Regions from separate parts of the Actinomadura sp. NPDC047616 genome, predicted to be linked through region 2. Evidence: predicted binding sites of a transcription regulator. Region 2 holds the regulator's gene; each other region holds the start of a gene.
The links. The regulator LexA, encoded in region 2, represses DNA repair genes until DNA is damaged. The targets are predictions, from matches to a motif close to TCGAACANNTGTTCGA.
Positions count from the first base shown of each region.

Region 1: a site for LexA is predicted at 3,300-3,315, ahead of recA (recombinase RecA). Genes of this name have one in related genera too.
Region 3: a site for LexA is predicted at 2,498-2,513, ahead of ABZ801_RS33050 (intein-containing Rv2578c family radical SAM protein). Genes of this name have one in related genera too.

Region 1 is NZ_JBEYTB010000003.1:178,347-185,204, reverse strand. It holds gene ABZ801_RS08465 (DUF3046 domain-containing protein) at 1-46, shown strand, start outside; gene ABZ801_RS08460 (DUF350 domain-containing protein) at 87-539, opposite strand; gene ABZ801_RS08455 (glutathionylspermidine synthase family protein) at 568-1,725, opposite strand; gene ABZ801_RS08450 (hypothetical protein) at 1,728-2,072, opposite strand; gene ABZ801_RS08445 (ATP-grasp domain-containing protein) at 2,349-3,209, opposite strand; gene recA (recombinase RecA) at 3,454-4,593, shown strand; gene ABZ801_RS08435 (hypothetical protein) at 5,587-6,021, opposite strand; gene ABZ801_RS08430 (regulatory protein RecX) at 6,127-6,591, shown strand.
Region 2 is NZ_JBEYTB010000009.1:51,871-58,728, forward strand. It holds gene leuS (leucine--tRNA ligase) at 1-1,298, shown strand, start outside; gene ABZ801_RS21960 (YciI family protein) at 1,295-1,636, shown strand; gene lexA (transcriptional repressor LexA) at 1,946-2,647, opposite strand; gene ABZ801_RS21970 (LysM peptidoglycan-binding domain-containing protein) at 2,833-3,249, shown strand; gene nrdR (transcriptional regulator NrdR) at 4,000-4,476, shown strand; gene ABZ801_RS21980 (vitamin B12-dependent ribonucleotide reductase) at 4,586-6,858, shown strand, end outside.
Region 3 is NZ_JBEYTB010000017.1:129,537-136,394, forward strand. It holds gene ABZ801_RS33045 (nuclear transport factor 2 family protein) at 1-215, opposite strand, end outside; gene ABZ801_RS33050 (intein-containing Rv2578c family radical SAM protein) at 396-2,462, opposite strand; gene ABZ801_RS33055 (family 10 glycosylhydrolase) at 2,678-4,324, shown strand; gene ABZ801_RS33060 (DUF3040 domain-containing protein) at 4,381-4,596, shown strand; gene ABZ801_RS33065 (ATP-binding protein) at 5,085-5,549, shown strand; gene ABZ801_RS33070 (WYL domain-containing protein) at 5,625-6,734, opposite strand.

The DNA.
Region 1 (6,858 bases), on a different contig from region 2:
GCAGGCCGTCTGCGCCACGTTCGACGTCCCCCAGCACCTGCACTGACGCCCGCACCGTCCCCGGGAGGCCCCGCCGCCCTGCCGGCTCAGCCGTAGACGGCCATGGCGGTCACCAGGCCGATCGCCACGTTCGCCACGCCCAGCAGCACCACCGCGGGCTCCAGCTTGGGCTCCTGCACGCAGCCGCGCACGTCCACCCCGATCAGGCGGTCGAACACCAGCACGGCGACGGCCTGCGCGATCACGCCGACACCGCCGAACACGGCCACCCGGATCAGGCCCTCCAGCAGGTCCCCGCCCGCCGAGTAGATGGCCACGGCCACGATGAGGCCGATACCGACCGTCGCCGCGCAGGCCAGGAACGTGGCGTTCGGGCTGCGGTCACGGCGGATGATCGAGATCAGCCGGCCGGGCGTGGTCCAGTCCACGATGTAGAAGCCCAGGACGAACAGGGCCAGGCCGACCGCGGCATAGGCGAAGATCGCCCCGACGCCCTCGGCGAGGATCTGCCCGAGGTCGTCGTCGAGCGCGAGTGACATCGTTCTCCTTAGGGGGTTCCGGGATCCGTTACAGGGGAATCCGGTGCGGGACGAAGGACGAGGTGTCGTCCGTGATGAGCCCGGCGGTCTCGCGGATGCCCAGACCCGCCGACTCGTCTTCGACCACCCACGCGCCGAGCACCGGACGGTAGCCGTCGAAGTCGGGCAGGGGGCAGAACTCCTGGAAGACGAAGCCCTCCCGTCCGTACTGGCCCTCGGTGTGCTGCTCGGTGCCGTCGGGGGTGACGATGCGCATGCTGGCGCCCTCCCGCCCCAGCAGCGGCTTCTTGACGTACGCCGTGAGGTCGGACGGGGTGTTCAGATAGGTGGGCAGCAGGTTGGGGTGGCCCGGGAACAGCTCCCACAGCAACACCAGAAGCGCCTTGTTGGACAGCACCATCTTCCAGATGGGCTCGATCCACGCCGTGGGGGCGCCGGGAACGTGCTGCCCGAACGGCTCGGCGACGATCCATTCCCAGGGGTACAGCTTGCACAGCGTGCGGATCTCGTTGTCGTCCAGGTCGACGAACCGTTGGCGTTCCGGGTCCCAGCCGATGTCCTCCATGGCGATCGCCACACCGGGCAGGCCCGCCTCCTCGGCGGTCTCCTGCATGTAGGCGATCGTCATGACCTCCTCACCGGTCTCGTCGCCGTTGGTCCAGGCGAAGTGCACCGGATCCTTGGCGAGGGCCGGCGCCATCCCCTTCCAGCGGTCGACCAGGCGTTCGTGGATGGAGTTCCACTGGTCGTCGTCGGGGTGGACGTCCTTGAGCCAGTACCACTGGACGATGGAGCTCTCCACCAGCGCGGTGGGGGTGTCGGCGTTGTACTCCAGCAGCTTGGCGGGGCCGGTGCCGTCGTACCAGAGGTCGAACCGCCCGTACAGGTGGGGGTCCTTGCGGCGCCACGACTCCTCGATCAGGGGCGCCACCCACTCGGGTATGCCGAGCGCGTGGTAGCGGCCGGTCTTCACCACATGCTCCACCACCTGCAGGCACATGCGGTGCAGTTCCTCCACCACCTCCTCCAGGGCCAGCACCTCGTCCATCTCGAAGACGTAGTGCACGGACTCGTCCCAGTAGGGGCGGGCGAGGTGCTCGGGGTGGGCGGTCTGGTGGAAGGCCAGCCCCTGGGCCTCGATCCGGGCGGGCCAGTCGGGCCGGGGCGTCGAACGGACGCGTCGCAACGTCAGCTCCCGCTGCGTCCGCTGCCGCCGAACCCTCCGCGGAGGGTCTTGCCGCTGCTGGATTTGATCTTGCCCTTGCTCGGCGCGTAGTGGCTGCCGCCGGAGACGTAGGTGGAGCCGGAGCCGGAGTCGGAGGTGCGCTTGCCGCCGTAGTACCAGAAGTAGCGGCCGTAATCGGGGGAGGTGTACGAGTAGGTGCGCTCGCAGTAGAAGTCGGAGACCACCTTGTAGCCGCCCTTGACGTTCCCCGCCGGGATGGCCTGGCGGTCGACGCACCACGCCGTCGTCGTCTTGGAACTGCAGGCCGCCAGCGTGAGCGACAGCGCGCTGACCATACCGATCTTCACCGCCCGGGAACTGAGCCGGGGCCGCGGGAGGTCCTGTGGGGGCAAGGGACACGTCCTTCGAAACGAGACGGCGACCGCCTGGCGGGTTCCGCACCGTGAGCGGGAGGCGTTCACCGGCAAGGGAATCCGCGTAGCGGAGCCATAGCTTAGGGGTGCTCGATCATGGGACGGAAGCGAACGCCGTCCCGGTTCCCCGCAATCTGGACGCGCGCATACGGAACACGGCGCGTCACCGTGAGCCCGCGCGCCGCCCCGCTCAGTCGGGGATCGGCCCGCTCAGTCGGGGATCGGCAGGTGCGCGTACAGGTCCATCGGATCGACCGTGGCCGGCAGGTCGCTCACCTGGCCGTCGCCCACCTCCACCACCCGCCACTGGCCGTCCTCGCGGCGCGCCATGTCGGTGGTGATGAACCGGCAGCCCAGGCTCCGCACGGCGGGCGCCACCGCCTCGTACTCCGGTTCGGTCTCCACCTCGGGGTTGTCGGGGTGCGGCCCCACCAGCGCGGGCTCGCCGTCCACCCACCACACCCGCGCCTCACCGCCGCCGTCGAAACGTTCGTACTCGCGGACGACGATCCCGCCCGCCAGGAAGTCGTCCTGCAACGCGATCATCTTCGCCACCACCGAGCGCAGCTGCGTCAGGTTCCTGACGTCCGGCACGAAGCACGCCTGCTCCCACTCGTGCTTGCGCGACTTGACGTAGTCCTTCACGACGGCGGGGCCGGGGGACAGGGGCCGTACCAGCTCGGCCAGGTCGCCTGGGTCTCCGCGCGGATCCACGGGCCGCCACACGCTGTGCGGCGTCAGACCGGCGAACGTGTCGTGCCAGCCCGGCAGCTCGTGCGCGCGCTGGTAGTCCTCAGGGTGGGTGAGCAGGATCGTGCCTCGCTGCTTCAGGGCCGCGGCGAGGGCGGCGTACTCGGGGCTCGTCATCATCCAGCCGCGGTACCAGGCGGGCCCGAGATCCTCTGGGACGGCCCGTATCGCGGCGTCCACGTCGCCCCGCCGCAGGGCGTCGTGGTCGATGAGGGCCATCTCGCCGTAGTGGTCCCGCACGGCGGCGGCCTCGCGGGCGAAGTGTGGGTCAACGCGCCGGGGGTGGAGCGGATCGACGCAGAAGAGGACGGTCAGCGTCATGGTCAAACCCTCCGTGACTGCGCCAGCGTACGGCGTCCGAGGCGCCCGGCGCACGGAGATTCCGGGTCAAATCACCACGCGATCTCATGATCGAACGGATGTTCGGTAAAGTGGGCCGCGCACGCGACGTTATCCACATGCCGGCCGGCACCTCGAAACTGTCGGTGGCTCCCCGTAACGTCACCCGTGAATCGGCCGGACTCACCGGGCCGCGACAGCACCGGACAGACAAAGGGGCACCTCAATGGCAGCGAACGACCGGGAGAAGGCTCTCGAGACCGCACTGGCCCAGATCGAGCGCCAGTTCGGCAAGGGCTCGGTGATGCGGCTGGGCGACGAGGCGCGGGCACCGGTCGAGATCGTGCCGACCGGCTCGATCTCCCTCGACATCGCCCTGGGCATCGGCGGCCTGCCGCGCGGCCGGGTCGTGGAGGTCTACGGCCCCGAGGGCAGCGGTAAGACCTCCATCGCCCTGCACGCGGTGGCCAACGTCCAGAAGAACGGCGGCATCGCCGCGTTCGTCGACGCCGAGCACGCGCTCGACCCCGAGTACGCCCGCAAGCTCGGCGTGGACATCGACGCCCTGCTGGTGTCCCAGCCCGACACCGGCGAGCAGGCGCTGGAGATCACCGACATGCTGATCCGCTCCGGCGCCATCGACATCGTGGTCATCGACTCGGTGGCCGCGCTGGTGCCGCGCGCCGAGATCGAGGGCGAGATGGGCGACAGCCACGTCGGCCTGCAGGCCCGCCTGATGTCGCAGGCCCTGCGCAAGCTCACCGGCGCGATCAACCAGACCAAGACCACCGCGATCTTCATCAACCAGCTGCGCGAGAAGGTCGGCGTGATGTTCGGCTCGCCCGAGACCACCACCGGCGGCCGGGCGCTGAAGTTCTACGCCTCCGTCCGCCTGGACGTGCGCCGCATCGAGACCCTCAAGGACGGCACCGAGCCGGTCGGCAACCGGGTGCGCGTCAAGGTCGTCAAGAACAAGATGGCCCCGCCCTTCCGGGTCGCCGACTTCGACCTGCTCTACGGCCAGGGCATCAGCAAGGAGGGCGGCCTGATCGACCTGGGCGTCGAGCACGGCTTCGTCCGCAAGTCCGGCGCCTGGTACACCTACGAGGGCGACCAGCTCGGCCAGGGCAAGGAGAACGCCCGCAACTTCCTCAAGGCCAACCCGGACATCGCCGACGAGATCGAGAAGAAGATCAAGGAGAAGCTGGGCGTCGGCCCCAAGCTCGACAAGGAGGCCCCGGAGACCACCGCGGCCGCCACGCCGCCGGCCCCGCCCGCCGCCGCGCGGACCCCGGCCGCCGCCTCCCGGACCGCGGCCGCCACTGCGCGTAAGGGCGCCAAGGCCGTCAAGCCTGGTGATTCCTGACGGAGAATCCGCCGATCCGGGTGACTCCTGACGAAGAGTGAGCGATGATCTCGTATGCAGGGCGGCGGCGCCTTGCCCGGCACCGGCGGACCGGTGCACGGTCCTTCCCCGATGGCGCCGCCGCTCCCGAGGGCCCCGATGAGCGCTCACCCTGAACCACCCGACGACGAGTCCCCCGGCACTCCGGCGTGGCTCACCCCACCGGCCGACAACCCCTGGGGCGAGCCGCCCCGCCCTCCGAAGCACGAGCGGACCCCCACCAACCCGTGGGGGGAGCCCGCCCCACCTCCCAAGGAGGACACGGGCGCCCTCCCGTTCCCGTTGGCGCCTCCACCCGAACGGCCCGCCTGGACTCCACCGTCCCCCGGCACCAACCCCTGGACCGAAGCCACACCTCAGCCCGCGGCCGCCCTGCCTGAGCCCGAGCGCTTCGACAAGTCCAACGACCATGCCGGCAAGCCGGACGACAACGGCACCGCCACGGCGGCGACGCCGGCACCCGACCCGAAAACCGCTCAGCCATCCACGCCACCGAGTGACCCCGCCAAGTCCTCACCCGAGCAGCCCATGCCTGCCCAACCGGCTGAGCAGCCCAGGCCTGCCCAAGGCGGGTCTGAAACCCCCACCGGCGGCCCTCCAGGCGAATCGAGGAACGACGATGTGTCAGGAGCCCACGTAACGGCTCCGACATCCGCCGAACCGAGCACCCCTGCCCGGCGCCCGTCAGTCCCGGCCCCTTCCGACAGACCCCTGCCAGTCGATCCCTCCACTGAGCCAGAGGAAATCACCCGTTCCGATGAGCGTGCGAGCGATCCAGCGAGCGACCGCCTCAGCACAGCCCGGAACCATGCGCCCGAAACACAGGAGGCCAGCGCAACCACTACCCCGGAGCCCTGCACCTCCGCCCCGGAGAAGCAGCCCCAGCCCCCTGGCCGGACACGAGGCAGCACCAAGGGCGACACCAGCGGTCGTGATACCGAGTCCAGTCAGGCGCTAAGGGTTGGCGGGCTGGAACCGAATGCGCAGGCCGACGCTGCGGCGGGCGACGGCAGCGGTGATGCCGCGTCCGGTCAGGCGCTGAGGGTTGGCGGGCTGGAGCCGGATGCGCAGGCCGGCGGCGCGGTGGGTGCTGGCGGTGGTGGTGCCGCGTCCGGTCAGGCGCCGAGGGTCGGCGGGCTGGAATCGGACGCGCAGGCAGGCGGCGCGGCGGGCGACGGCAACGGTAGTGATGCCTTGTCCGGCCGGGCGTCGAGGGTTGGCGGGTCCGGACGGGGCCCGCGGGTAGGCGGCGCAGAGGACGACGGCGGTGACGGCGGTGACGGCGTCGGCGTGGGCGGTCGAGGGCGGAAGCGGAAGACGAACCGTGAGCGTCAGGCGGCCGGGCGCGGCGAGCCGCTCGGGTCGATGTGGGATCCGGGTTCCCGGCAAGACGGTGCGGGGACGGCTGCGGGCGATGATCCGTCCGTCGAGCAGCCCGATGGCGAAGACGCCGACGGCAGAGCGGAGGCACGGGCGCGGGAGATCTGCCTGCGGATGCTGACCGCGGCGCCGCGTACCCGCGCGCAGTTGGCCGACGCGCTGCGCCGCAAGAAAGTGCCGGACGAGGTGTCCGAGCGCGTCTTGAGTCGCTTCACCGACGTCGGGCTGATCGACGACGAGGCGTTCGCACAGGCGTGGGTGCAGTCGCGGCATCGCGGACGCGGACTGGGTAAACGGGCGCTGGCCGCAGAACTGCGGCGTCGTGGCGTGGCGGACGAGACCGTCAACGAGGCGGTGCAGTCCCTCGGGCCCGAGGAGGAGGAACGCACGGCCCGGGAGTTGATCGCCCGGAAGCTGGCCGCCACCCGCGGTCTGGACACGGCGAAACGCACCCGGCGGCTGGTCGGCGTCCTCGCCCGCAAGGGGTATCCGCCCGGCCTGGCATACCGCGTGGTCCGCGAGGCGCTCGAAGATGATGGAGCGAACGACGTCCCCGAGGGCGAGTGGGACCTTGAGTGAGGCGCCAGGTCGCCGTTAGCGCTCCGCCCGACCGACCCGGCGGTGCTCGGCCTGGTCGATCCGGCAGCACCCCTCCCGTGGCTCGGCGCACATGCCTGTAGGCGACCGGTCGCTTGGCCCACTGGGAGCCGGTGGCGCGGGGGCGGGATCGCGCGTCACCGGCCGCGCGGCGGGCGCGCGTTACCGGCCGCGCGCCGGCGCGCCGGCGGGTTGCCGGACTGCCCCTTGCTGCTCAGTGGTGACGCGCTCGGCGCCCCAGTCGGCCTG
Region 2 (6,858 bases):
CCATCGACGGGCTGAACAAGGCCGACGCGATCACCCGGATCATCGAGATCCTGGAGGAGAAGGGCCTGGGCAAGGCCGCGGTCAACTTCCGGCTGCGCGACTGGCTGGTGTCCCGGCAGCGGTTCTGGGGCTGCCCGATCCCGATCGTGCACTGCCCGTCCTGCGGCGAGGTCCCGGTGCCGGACGACCAGCTGCCGGTGCGGCTGCCCGACGACCTGCGCGGCGCCGACCTGAGGCCCAAGGGCACCTCGCCGCTGGCCGCCGCCGAGAACTGGGTCAACGTCGAGTGCCCCAAGTGCGGCGGCGCGGCCAAGCGCGACAGCGACACCATGGACACCTTCGTCGACTCGTCCTGGTACTACTTCCGGTACTGCTCGCCGACGTACGAGGACGGGCCGTTCGACGTCGAGCAGGTCCGCAAGTGGATGCCGGTCGACCAGTACACCGGCGGCGTCGAGCACGCCATCCTGCACCTGCTGTACAGCCGGTTCTTCACCAAGGTGCTGTACGACCTGGGCATGATCGACTTCACCGAGCCGTTCACCCGCCTGGTCAACCAGGGCCAGGTGATCCTGAACGGCAAGGCGATGTCCAAGTCGCTGGGCAACATGGTCGACCTGGGCGAGCAGATCGAGCAGTGGGGCGTCGACGTGGTGCGCCTGGCGATGCTGTTCTCCGGGCCGCCCGAGGACGACATCGACTGGGCCGACGTGTCGCAGCCCGGCATGGCCAAGTTCCTGACGCGCGTGCACCGCATCGCCACCGACGTGACGTCCGCACCCGGCACCGACCCCGCGGCCGGCTCGGTCGACCTGCGGCGCGTCACCCACCGCACCATCGACGAGGCCACGACGCTGATCGAGCAGCACCGCTACAACGTGGCGATCGCCCGGCTGATGACGCTGGTCAGCGCCACCCGCCGCGCCATCGACGAGGGCCCCGGCCCCGCCGACCCGGCCGTCCGGGAGGCCGCCGAGACGATCGCGGTGCTGTTGTCGCTGTTCGCCCCCTACACCGCCGAGGAGGCGTGGGAGCGGCTGGGCCGCGAGCCGTCGGTGGCGACCGCGGGCTGGCCGGCGGCCGACCCGTCCCTGCTGGTGCGCGAGTCGGTGACCTGCGTGGTCCAGGTCGCGGGCAAGGTCCGCGACCGCCTGGAGGTGCCGCCCGACATCGCCGAGGACGAGCTGGAGCGGCTGGCGCTGGCCTCCGCCAAGGTCAACGAGGCTCTGGCCGGCGCACGGATCCAGCGCGTCATCGTCCGTCCGCCCAAGATCGTGAACATCGTGCCCGCCAAATGAGCACGCTGCACCTCCTGCTGCTGCGCTACCGCGGCACCGAGGACGAGGTCGAGCCGCACGTGCCCGCCCACGTGGCGTACCTGGAACGCCACCACCGGGCGGGCACGTTCCTGGCCTCGGGCCAGACGGTGCCGTCCGAGCACGGCGGCGCGATCATCGCGCGCGGGACCGACCGCGCCGAGATCGAAAAGATCGCCGAGAATGACCCGTTCGTCTGCGCGGGCGTGGCCGAGTACGAGATCATTACAGTCGATGTGGGCCGGGTCCATCCGGCCCTGGCGGGACTGGCCGGCGTCGGCCCGTCCCGCGTCCGCGCCCCGGGAGAGCCGCCCGGCTGACGCGGCGCATCGGCCGCGCAGCCCGCGGTCCAGGCACCGGCGGGCCCGAATCCGAGCCTGACGGCCGCGAGCGGAGAACCACCGCCGCGGCCGTGTCTCGGCCTGGCCTGGCAGGCGCGCCTGGGCGCGGGCGCCGAGCGGCGCTCGTGGACGAGCTGGAACTGGAATGGGTGGAGACGAGTGCGTCCGCACGCGGTTGTCGAGATGACGCCTCCTGCGCACAGCGCGGGGCGCATGCGAACGCCCGCCACCGCCCTGGGGGCCGGTGACGGGCGCGCGGGAGTGACCTGGCCGCGCCGGGCCGGGACGTCACATCTTGCGCAGGACGGCGACGACGCGGCCCAGGATGGACGCCTCGTCGCCGGGGATCGGCTCGTAGGCCGGGTTCTGGGGGACCAGCCAGATGTGACCGTCGCGGCGCTTGAAGGTCTTGACGGTGGCCTCGCCGTCGATCATCGCGGCGACGATGTCGCCCTGCTCGGCCACCGGCTGCTGGCGCACCACGACCCAGTCGCCGTCGGCGATCGCCGCGTCGATCATCGAGTCGCCGGTGACCTTCAGCAGGAAGTGGGTGCCCTCGCCGACGAGCTGCTTGGGCAGGGTGAACACGTCCTCGACGGCCTCCTCGGCCAGGATCGGCCCACCGGCGGCGATCCGTCCTACCAGCGGCACGTAGGCGGGGGCGGGACGCGGCGCGGTGTCCTGGCCGGCGCCGGGCGCGTCGAAGTTCTCGGTGTCGGTGCGCACCGGCGTGGCGCCCGGGACCCGCACCTCGACGGCGCGCGGCCGGTTGGGGTCGCGGCGCAGGTATCCCTTGCGCTGCAGCGCGCGCAGCTGGTGCGACACGCTGGAGGTGCTGGTCAGGCCGACGGCCTCGCCGATCTCGCGCATCGAGGGCGGGTAGCCGCGACGCTGCACCGAGTCGCGGATCACCTCCAGCACCATGCGCTGCCGCTGGGTCAGGCCCGCCTCGTCCATGGGGCCGTCGGGCAGCTCCCGGACCTTGGTCATCGCTCGTCGCCTCCCGACGCTCGCTCCGTCACTCCTTGCCGAACGTTATCGCGTCCGGCTGCAATGATCAAACAATTGTTCGAAGAATGTACTCGCGTTTCTCGGGGGGCTGCGGTACAACATCGTACAGACGTTCGATCGAATATGCATTCGAAGATCGGCTGTCGGTCACGAAGGGGACCGAGATGGCGGGTTCGCTCCACCCACACTGCATAACGGCCGAAGCTCCGGCCCTCACCACACACATCCAGCACGCACCGCCGCCCCTGGGGGCTCCGGCGGAGGGCGCGTGGGACGATCTGCGGCTGACGCGGCGCGGCCGCATCGTGATGATCGGCCTGCTGGCGGTGCCGCTCCTGGTCGCGTTGTGGCTGACCGCGACGGCCCGCGCGGGCGCCGGCGGCCCCGACGCGTCCGACCCGGGCGTGCGCCCGGGCAAGACGGTCGTCGTCGGCAACGGCGACTCCCTGTGGACGATCGCCCGGCGCGAACGCCCCCGCGACGACACCCACCTGCTGGTCCGCCGCATCATGGATCTCAACAACCTGTCCACCACAATCGTCCGCCCGGGCCAGCGCCTGCGCCTCCCCGCCAACGACTAACCCCCGCATTCACGCCGTAACAGCTGTCGCGCTCTTGCGGCGGCAGCCGCCTCACTCTCCCCACCAAGCCGGAGCGGTACGCCCTGCTCTGCCGACGGGGCGCGAGGCGAACACCAATGGCTCGGCCCCACCAGCCAAAGGGGCCGAGCCGCTGCTGCCCAGACCCGGGCGGCGTAGTGCGCGCGGTCACGGCCATGGCAGCCGCCGCCCGCCGGGTCTGGGCCAGGGCGTCGGCCCGCCTCGCGCGGCGTCACGCTGGGCACGGCCAGATCTGCCGCCGCCGTGCGCGTTGGTGCACCGCCTTCGCGGTCGCCTCCATCCATCCGTATCCGCCGCTCGCACCCGCTCCGCTGGAGTACGGTCGCTCCCGGCCCGCCGTCACCCATCGCGGCGGGCCGGCTGTAGTGATGTGGCGATTTTTGGGGACTTGTGGGTTGGCCTCACCGTGCGAGGCGACCTCCCGTCCGAAGGCTTCGGCGGGGGACGCGAGAAGCCTTACGGCAAAGGGGGTTTGGGTGGTTTGTGGGGGTTCTTGGGGTCCGGTGGAAGCGACACGCCGAGACGGGGTCGGTGGGCCCGGTGTGACGAGGGTCTACTGACGGGGGTCGTGATCCAGGTTGCGTTGCCCCTCCGGGCGTCCTACGGTTGACCACAACATCTAGTAGTTACACGGGTGTCATTAGCCACAAGTTGTGTCTTGTGGGGGACGATTTCTCGTGTGGCTTGATCTGTCAGGGGAGGAGGGAACGCGTGCACTGCCCGTTCTGCCGCAACCCTGACACCAAGGTGATCGACAGCCGCTCCACCGACGACGGATCGGCCATCCGGCGCCGCCGGTCGTGCCCGGAATGCGGCAAGCGGTTCACCACACAGGAGAACGTGCTCCTCATGGTGGCCAAGCGCAGCGGCGTCACCGAGCCGTTCTCCCGGGAGAAGATCATCGCCGGCGTGCGCCGCGCCTGCCAGGGCCGTCCCGTCGACGAGGACGCGCTGGCCAAGCTCGGGCAGCGGGTGGAGGAGGCGATCCGGGCGACGGGGGTGGCAGAGATCCCCTCGCACGAGATCGGACTGGCCATCCTCGGCCCGCTCGGCGAGCTCGACGAGGTCGCCTACCTGCGGTTCGCCTCGGTGTACCGGGGTTTCGAGACGCTGGACGACTTCGCCAGAGAGATCGAGTCACTGCGTACCAAGGCCGGTTCCTCGGGGGAGCCTGGCCGGCCCCTGTGAGGGGCGGGCTTCACGACTGTTGAGAGCGCCCGCGGCCGGGAGCAAACGGCCGGCGGGCGGGGTTATTCCTGGACAGGGCCCGGCGGGAGGGCCCGAGAGGGGGAAGGTCATGACGGAGACGGTGAGCGGCTCGGCGGCCCGGCGCGGCAGGGGGAGCCGCAAGGGGCTCAAGGTCGAGCGGATCTTCACCACGCCCGGCGTGCATCCGTACGACACGATCCGCTGGGAACGTCGTGACGTGGTCATGACCAACTGGCGGGACGGCTCCGTCAACTTCGAGCAGCGCGGGGTGGAGTTCCCCGACTTCTGGTCGGTGAACGCCGTCAACATCGTGACGTCGAAGTACTTCCGCGGCGCCCTCGGCACCCCCCAGCGCGAGCACAGTCTCAAGCAACTGGTCGACCGGGTGGTCAAGGTGTACGTTGACACCGGCCTGGCCGAGGGCTACTTCGCCTCGGAGGAGGACGCCCAGATCTTCGACCACGAGCTGAAGCACGCCCTGGTCCACCAGATGTTCAGCTTCAACTCCCCCGTCTGGTTCAACGTCGGCACCAAGTCCCCGCAGCAGGTCAGCGCCTGTTTCATCCTCTCGGTGGACGACTCGATGGAGTCGATCCTGGACTGGTACAAGGAAGAGGGGATCATCTTCAAGGGCGGCTCCGGCGCCGGTGTCAACCTCTCCCGCATCCGCTCCAGCAAGGAACTGCTGTCGTCCGGCGGCACCGCCAGCGGACCGGTGTCGTTCATGCGCGGCGCCGACGCGTCCGCCGGGACGATCAAGTCGGGCGGCGCCACCCGCCGGGCCGCCAAGATGGTCGTGCTGGACGTCGACCACCCCGACATCGCCGAGTTCATCGAGACCAAGGCCCGCGAGGAGAACAAGATCCGGGCCCTGCGCGACGCCGGGTTCGACATGGACCTGGGCGGCAAGGACATCGTCAGCGTCCAGTACCAGAACGCCAACAACTCGGTGCGCGTGTCGGACGAGTTCATGCGCGCCGTGGAGAGCGACGGCGAGTTCGCGCTGCGCGCCCGCCTGAACGGCGAGGTCGTGGACACCGTCAAGGCCCGCGACCTGTTCCGGCAGATGGCCAAGGCCGCCTGGGAGTGCGCCGACCCGGGCATCCAGTACGACGACACGATCAACGACTGGCACACCAACCCCGAGTCGGGCCGCATCACCGCCAGCAACCCGTGCTCGGAGTACATGAGCCTGGACAACTCCTCCTGCAACCTCGCCAGCATCAACCTGCTGAAGTTCCTGCGCCAGGACGACACCTTCGACGTCGAGAGCTTCGTCAAGCTCACCGAGCTGATCATCACGGCGATGGACATCTCCATCACCTTCGCCGACTTCCCGACCGAGAAGATCGCCGAGACCACCCGCGACTACCGCCAGCTCGGCATCGGCTACGCCAACCTCGGCGCCCTGCTGATGGCCACCGGGCACGCCTACGACTCCGAGGGCGGCCGCTCGCTCGCCGCCGCGATCACCTCGCTGATGACCGGCGTCGCCTACCGCCGCTCCGCCGAACTGGCCGGGGTGGTCGGCCCGTACGTCGGATACGCCCGCAACGCCGAGGCGCACAAGCGGGTGATGCGCAAGCACGCCGCCGCCAACGACGAGATCCGCACGCTGGACGAGATCGACCGCGCCGTCCACGCCGCCGCGACCAAGCAGTGGCAGCAGTGCCTGAAGACCGGTGAGAAGAACGGCTACCGCAACGCCCAGGCGTCGCTGCTTGCCCCCACCGGCACCATCGGCCTGATGATGGACTGCGACACCACCGGCATCGAGCCCGACCTCGCGCTGATGAAGTTCAAGAAGCTGGTCGGCGGCGGCTCGATGCAGATCGTCAACCACACCGTCCCGCGCGCCCTGAAGAAGCTGGGCTACCAGCAGGAGCAGATCGAGGCGGTCGTCGAGTACATCGCCGAGCACGGCCACGTCGTGGACGCGCCGGGCCTGCGTCCCGAGCACTACGAGGTGTTCGACTGCGCGATGGGCGAGCGGGCGATCAGCCCGATGGGCCACGTGCGGATGATGGCCGCCGTCCAGCCGTTCCTGTCCGGGGCGATCTCCAAGACCGTCAACATGCCCGAGCAGGCCACCGTCGAGGACATCGAGAAGGTCTACTTCGAGGGCTGGCGGCTCGGCCTGAAGGCCCTGGCGATCTACCGCGACAACTGCAAGGTCGGGCAGCCGCTGTCGGCGGCCAAGAAGACCGAGCAGGCCGAGGAGGCCCCGGCGCCGGTGGAGGTCGCGCGTCCGGTCCGCAAGCGGCTGCCCAAGCAGCGCCCCGCGACCGTCACCCGCTTCTCCGTCGCCGGCGCCGAGGGCTACATGACCGCCTCGTCCTACCCCGACGACGGCCTCGGCGA
Region 3 (6,858 bases), on a different contig from region 2:
ACCGCCCGCGCGCCGCGCAGCGTCCGCACACCGCCCGGGAACGTCCCGCCGCTGTCGGCGCGCAGCACCACGTCGGGATCGAGAACAGCCAGCAGGCCGTCGAGGTCCCCGCCCCGCGCGGCCGCCAGGAACGCCTCCACCAGGCGCCGCTGCGCCACCGGGTCCGGGTCCGGCTCCCACGCCGTGCCCTGAACCCGCCAGAAGGCCCTCGCCAAGCCCGCCACCGACGTCGTCCCGCCCCTGCTGCGGCTCCTGGACCACCCGCCCGCCCAGCCGCTCACCGCGTTCCACCTGCACACCGAGATGAGCGTGGGCGACGGCCTGTTCTCACCCGCCGACGCCGCCCGCCTGGCCGATGTCACCGCGCGGCTGCTGGAACTCCACACGTCCTAGGCTCACAGCAGTGACAGCTGCTCCGGCTCGCCGGGCGACGGCTCGCCGGACGACGGCTTGCCGGAGGTCTGGGTTCCGGCCGGGGCCGAGCCGCGGTGCCCGGGGGAACGGCGGTCGATGCCGTACTTGGCCGCCAGCTCCCGCACCCGCTGCGAGATCCGCTGCTGGAACTCACGCGGCGCGTACGCGCCGCCCCGGTACAGCCGCGCGTACGGCGTCACCAGGTCGGGGTGGTGCTCGCGCAGCCACGCCAGGTACCACTCGCGCGCCCCCGGCCGCAGGTGCAGCGTGATCGCCGTCACCGACGTGGCGCCCGCCTCGGCGATCCGCCGCACCGCCTCCTCGAGCTGGGCGGGGGAGTCGCTCAGGTACGGCAGCACCGGCCCCATCACCACCCCGCAGCGCACGCCCGCGTCGTTGAGCGCCGCGCACACCTCGAGCCGCTTGTCCGGTGCGGGCGTGCCCGGCTCCACCAGCCGCCACAGCTCCCGGTCGACCGACCCCACCGACACCGCCGTGCTGACCTCGGTGCGCTGGGCCGCCTCCACCAGCAACGGCAGGTCACGCAGGATCAGCGACCCCTTGGTCAGGATGGAGAACGGGTTGGCCGCGTCCCGCAGCGCCTCCAGGATCGGCGGCATCAGCCGGTAGCGTCCCTCGGCGCGCTGGTAGCAGTCGACGTTGGTGCCCATCGCGATGTGCTCGCCGCGCCAGCGCGGCGCCGCAAGCTCCCGCCGCACCAGTTCGCCCGCGTTCACCTTCACCACGATCTTCGAGTCGAAGTCGGCGCCCGCGTCCAGGTCCAGGTACTCGTGCGAGCGGCGCGCGAAGCAGTTGTGCGACACCACCCCGTCGGCGATGAAGTCCCCGGTGCCGGTGGTGATGTCGTACAGCGGCGCCTCCAAGCCCAGCGGCTCGACCGACACCACCGCCAGCGACGCGTCGCTGGCCACCGCCGCGCCCTCGACCGGCCACTTGCGTGTGGCCGCCGGGGCGACCATGTGCAGGAACCGCAGCCGCTCCCGCACCCCGCCGGTGAGGCGGACACCGCGCGGCGCCGCCCCGGCGCAGGCGTCGGCGGTGAAGGTGAAGCCGAGCTCGGCCAGGGCGTCCTTCAGCCCGCCGAACATCTCGGTGCCGGCGACGGCGATCCGTGACACCGTGTGATCATCGTCGGCGCCGGTGTCGAACAGCCCGGCGAGCAGACCCGTGTGCCACGACCGCGACGGCGGTCGCGGCCATCGTGTCAGCCGCTCGACGGCGGCCACCGCCACGGCGCCGCGGACACCGATCCCCTCGGCGTGACGCTCCGCCGGCCCACGCGGAACCCGCTCGCGGGTGACAGGCCGGGCGCCGTCGCAGGCGACGCCGAAATGCTCCAGATACCGGCGCACCCTGGCGAGTACGTCGGCCTCGCCCGCGGGCGGGCGGACCCGGTGCGGGCCGATGTGCCCCAGGCCGCGCAGGACCGCGCACAGGTACCCGCGGCGGTAGTCGTCGTCGACCTTCGGCGGCGTGGCGAAACGCCCGGTGCCGACCAGGCCGTCGCCCGGTGCCAGGTGCGGACGCCGCCGGGCCCCGGGCTCCCCGCCGGTGACGTGCCTCCAGCCGCGGCCGGTCAGAAACCGGTGGTCGCCGCTGGTGACGAGCCGGGTGCCGTCCCGCAGCGTGACCCGGTGGGCGGGCTTGACCGTCTGCCAGTGGTCGAGGACCTCCGTCACCACGTAACGGCGGTGGCGTCCCTCGCGGCGCGTGCCGTAGACGCGGTCACCGACGCGCACCTCCCGAAGAGGCTTGGTGCGGCCGTCGGCCATGAGGATCGGGGTGTCGCCGCCGCAGCAGTAGACGCACGCGTGCGAGCATCCGCGGTAGGGGTTGATGGTCCACTGGAACGGCATGCGGGACGCGGGCGGAACACGGTTGATGATCGAACGGGCCTGCACCTCGTAGAAGGTCATGCCGCGGAAACCGGGCGTGTCGAACGTGCGGGCGATCGCGCGCCGTTCGATCAGCGGTGCCACCGGGCCGGGCTCCGCACCGTCGTCGAGCCGCAGGTTGTCCCAGCGCATCGGCCCCACCCCCGTTCCATCGAACGTTTGGACGATAGAACGGACGTTCGAAGATCGCAACCCTGCGTGACCGCCCGCGGACGACGCCCGCACCGAACGGTCGGCGCTCGAAGGACGACCCGAGGACGATCGGGGCCGATCGGGACGTCCGGGCATCACACGCGCATTCGCGTTTGGCGTCGAGCACGGCAACGGGTGCGTAACAATGGCTCGTCATGGTCTGGACGAACAAGGGGACGCCGGGTGCGCTCGCGCGGGCGCTGACCGCGGGCGCGCTGGCCACGGGAACGCTGACCGCGTCGGCCGGCTGCGTGCCGGTGCTGGGCGGCGCCGACGAACGCAGGGCGGGCGACAGGGCACCGGGCGCCGCGGGCACGCGCGCCGAATGCCCCGACGTGCCGCCGCCCGACGGGTCCAAGGGACGCCAGCTGCGCGGCATGTGGATCGCCACCGTCGGCAACATCGACTGGCCCAGGGACGGCCGCCGCGCCGCCGACCAGCAGAAGGCCGACTTCCGCCGGCTGCTGGACAACGCGCGCGCGATGAACCTCAACGCGGTGTTCGTGCAGATCCGCCCCAACTCCGACGCCTTCTACGACTCCCCGTACGAGCCGTGGTCGCAGTGGATCACCGGCACGCCCGGCAAGGACCCCGGCTACGACGTGCTGAAGTTCATGCTGGACGAGGCGCACGCCCGCGGCCTGGAGTTCCACGCCTGGTTCAACCCCTACCGGGTGAGCCGCCAGAGCGACCTGAAGAAGCTCGCGCCCGACAGCCCCGCCCGCCGCAACCCCGGCTGGGTGCGCAAGTACGGCAAGGGCCTGTGGTACGACCCGGGCCTGCCCGAGGTGCGGGACCTGGTCGTCAAGGCCGTGATGGACGTGGTCCGCAAGTACGACATCGACGCGGTCCACTTCGACGACTACTTCTACCCCTACCCCGAGGCCGGCGCGGGGGAGTTCCCCGACCAGGCCACCTACAAGACCTACGGCAAGGGGATGGGCAAGGACGACTGGCGCCGCCACAACGTCGACACCCTCGTCAGGACCGTGTCCGAACGCGTCCACCAGGCCAAGCCGTGGGTGCGTTTCGGCATCAGCCCGTTCGGCGTGTGGCGCAACGACACCAGCGACCCCGACGGGTCGCCCACGCGCGCGCTGCAGAGCTACGACGACATCCACGCCGACACCCGCAAATGGATCCGCGAAGGGTGGGTCGACTACGTCACGCCCCAGCTGTACTGGACGATCGGTGACGCGCGCGCCGACTACGCCAAGCTGGTGGAGTGGTGGGCCCGCCAGGTGCGGGGCACCAAGGTGCAGCTGACGATCGGGCAGGCCGCCTACCGCGTCGGGGAGGACGCGGCCTGGCGCAAGCCCGAGGAGCTGTCGCGGCACCTGAAGCTCAACGCCCGCTACCCGCAGGTGCGCGGCGACGTGTTCTTCAGCGCCTCGGACCTGGCGGAGAACCGGCACGGGTTCGCCGCCCGCCTGCGCAAGGACCACTACGGGACTCCCGCGCTGCCGCCCGTGGCGCCCGCGGCCGATGACAAGAGCAAGGCGGGGGACGGGCCCGCGCCCGCCCACGGTGTGCGGGCCGAGGGCGCCGACGGGGGTGTGCGCGTCACGTGGGGCGCCTCCGAGGACGCGGTGGGCTACGCGGTGTACCGGGTGGACGGCGAGCGTCCCGCGTGCGCCCCCGTCACGGCGGGGACGTTGCTGACGGCGGTGCGCGGCGGCGGCATCTTCGACCCGACCGCCAAGGCCGGCCGCACCTACACCTACTACGTCACGGCCCTGGACCGGATGCAGCGTGAGAGCGCTCCCGCACGGGGCGCGACGGTTACCGCCCGACGGGGATAATGATCTTGCTGCCGGGGCAAGAACAAGGCACTTCAACCCGCCCCCGGAGGTATGGCATGGCGCTGTCGATGGAGGAGCAGCGGATCCTCGCCGAGATCGAGACCCGCCTCAGCGAGGACGACCCGCGGCTGGCCCATCGTCTGTCGAAAGCGGGCGCGAAGGTGGGCCGGGCGCGGCGGCGCCGCCGGATCCGCCTGATCGCGGCCGTGGCGGTCGCGGTGTTCGCGGTGCTGACGGCGGTGGCCGCGGCGGTGCTCACCGCGATCTCGTAGCAGGACGGGTGATGCGGCGGGTTCCGCTCGTCACACCCGCCCTGCTATGAGAGGCCCCGGCGGGCGCATCGCCCGCCGGGGCCCTGACGTTCAGGCCGGTGTGGTGGTCGCCTCGCGGCGAAAGGCACAACGAAGCTCCTGCCCGAGCCGTACGGCCCGGCGGTATTCCTCGAAGGCAAAGGGTAGAGCCCGGGGGACACATGCCACACCGACACCCACCACGATAACGGCATCGGGGGAGTGCTCATTCCCATCGGGGTGCGCCACGGCCACCTGACCCGGCAGTGAGGGTTGTGTGAGGCGCGTGCACCCGCCCGGTCCGGGCGGCGTCCCACCTTGTGCACGGCCGGGGTGCGAACGTCCCTGACCGCCGCCGACACGGGGTGCTCGCGGCACGGCCAGATCCGTCCATCGCACGAGTCGTACGGCGGGCGGAACGGGAACGACCTGGAGTGACGCGGGAACCGCCACAGGTGAGGAGTCCGGCAGTGGCCGCCAACACCGACATGGAGACCGACGGACCGGCACGCAGGGCGGCGCGGGCCGCGACCTGGGAGCTGGCCCCCGAGACCCCCGCCGCCGCCCACGCCCGCGCCCTCACCGCACGCGCGCTGCGCTCCTGGCGGGTGACCGACGCCACCGACGTCGACGACGTCGTCCTCATGATCGACGAGCTGGTCGCCAACGCCGTCGTGCACGGCGCCCCGCCCGTCCGCCTGCGGCTGCGGCTGGACGGCACGTGCCTGGTCGCCGAGGTCACCGACGCCGACCCGGCGGCGCCGGCCCGCCCGTGCGGCCAGGCGCCGCGCTGGTCGGAGGAGGGCCGCGGGCTGCTGCTGGTCGCCGCGCTGGCCACCGCGTTCGGCTGCCGTCCCGACCCGCCCGGGAAGGTCGTGTGGTTCACTCGCGTCCTGCGCGGCGTCAACGGGCACCGCCCCGCGTCCGCTCTCTGAGGGCTGGGAGAACGGCGCGCAAAGGCCCTGAGACGGCCGGCGGGCCTACCGGGGGCGGCGGGCCCGCGCGAGCCGTCAGGCCTGCAGGGGGCAGCGGTCGACGGCCCATAGCTCGTCGTCCTCGTCCAGGTCGACGGGGCGTTCGGGGTGTTCGGCGAGACGGTCCAGGTGCCACTCGATGTGGGCCAGGGGGCCGCGCCACCCGGCGAGCACGTCGGCCAGCGGCCGCCGCGGGCCCGGCGGCCCGGACGGGCGAGGGTCGGCGACGGGACGCTCCCACAGCGCGTCGTCGCACCCGGCCGCCCAGTGTCCCAGGCCCGCCAGCACCTCCTGCAGGTCGCGGGCCAGCTCGCCCAGCGACCGCAGCGCCATCGCGTCCTGGATGACCCGTTCCCGCTCCTCGGCCGGCATCGCGCGGCCGAACCCCGGCGGCACGTCCCGCTCCGGCGGGGGCGCCCCGGTGGCCGCCGACCGGATCGCCGCCACCTGCCAGCGCGTCCATCGCGCCAGGTGCGCCAGCACCGTGCGCAGGGCCGCCGCGCCCGGCCCGCCGTCGCGCACCTCGGCGGTCGCCTCGCGCAGCCGCGCGCGCACGTACTCCAGCCGGTCCAGCGTCCAGGCGCGGGCGCGTCCGGCGCCGGTGGGGCCGTGCGGGCCGTCGTCGGCGGGCGGACGCGGCAGCGGCACCCGCAGCGCCGCCAGCAGTTCGTCCAGGTCGCGTGCGGCGGCGGCGCGGCCGGCCAGGTAGGCGGCGCCGATGCGGTCGACGCGGAACATCCGCGGCCCGTCGCGCATGCGGCACCAGCCCACCAGGTAGTCGGCGTGCGGGCCCACCACCAGGCCCTGCGGTTCGACGTCGCGGAAGCTGCGCGCACCGGACTGGTCGGTGTAGGCCAGGCGCACCACGCGGCCGGAGCGCACCGCTGCCGCCAGCGTGTCGCGCACCGGGCCGACCAGCGAGGCGACCTCGCTCATCGGCGGCGGCGCGGGCTCGGGCGCCAGGACATGGCCGCGGCCCCGCTCGGACCGCACCGGAAGGCCGCCGTGCGTCAGCAGCTCCAGGTCGCGGCGCACCGTGCGGGCGCTGACGCCCAGCCGCTCGGCCAGCTCGTCGACGGTCAGGGGGTCGGGGGCGGCGGCGCGCAGTTCGGCGATGAGGGCGAGCAGCCGGTCCACGCGATCCACGCCTCCATGGTCACCGACGCCGCCGACATTATTCCTACCCTTCGGGCGCGTTTCCCGGACCGTCGCGAACGCGCTGATGCGTCCGTGTCCGCCCGTGTCCGCGCGCGTTCCGGCGTCGATGTTG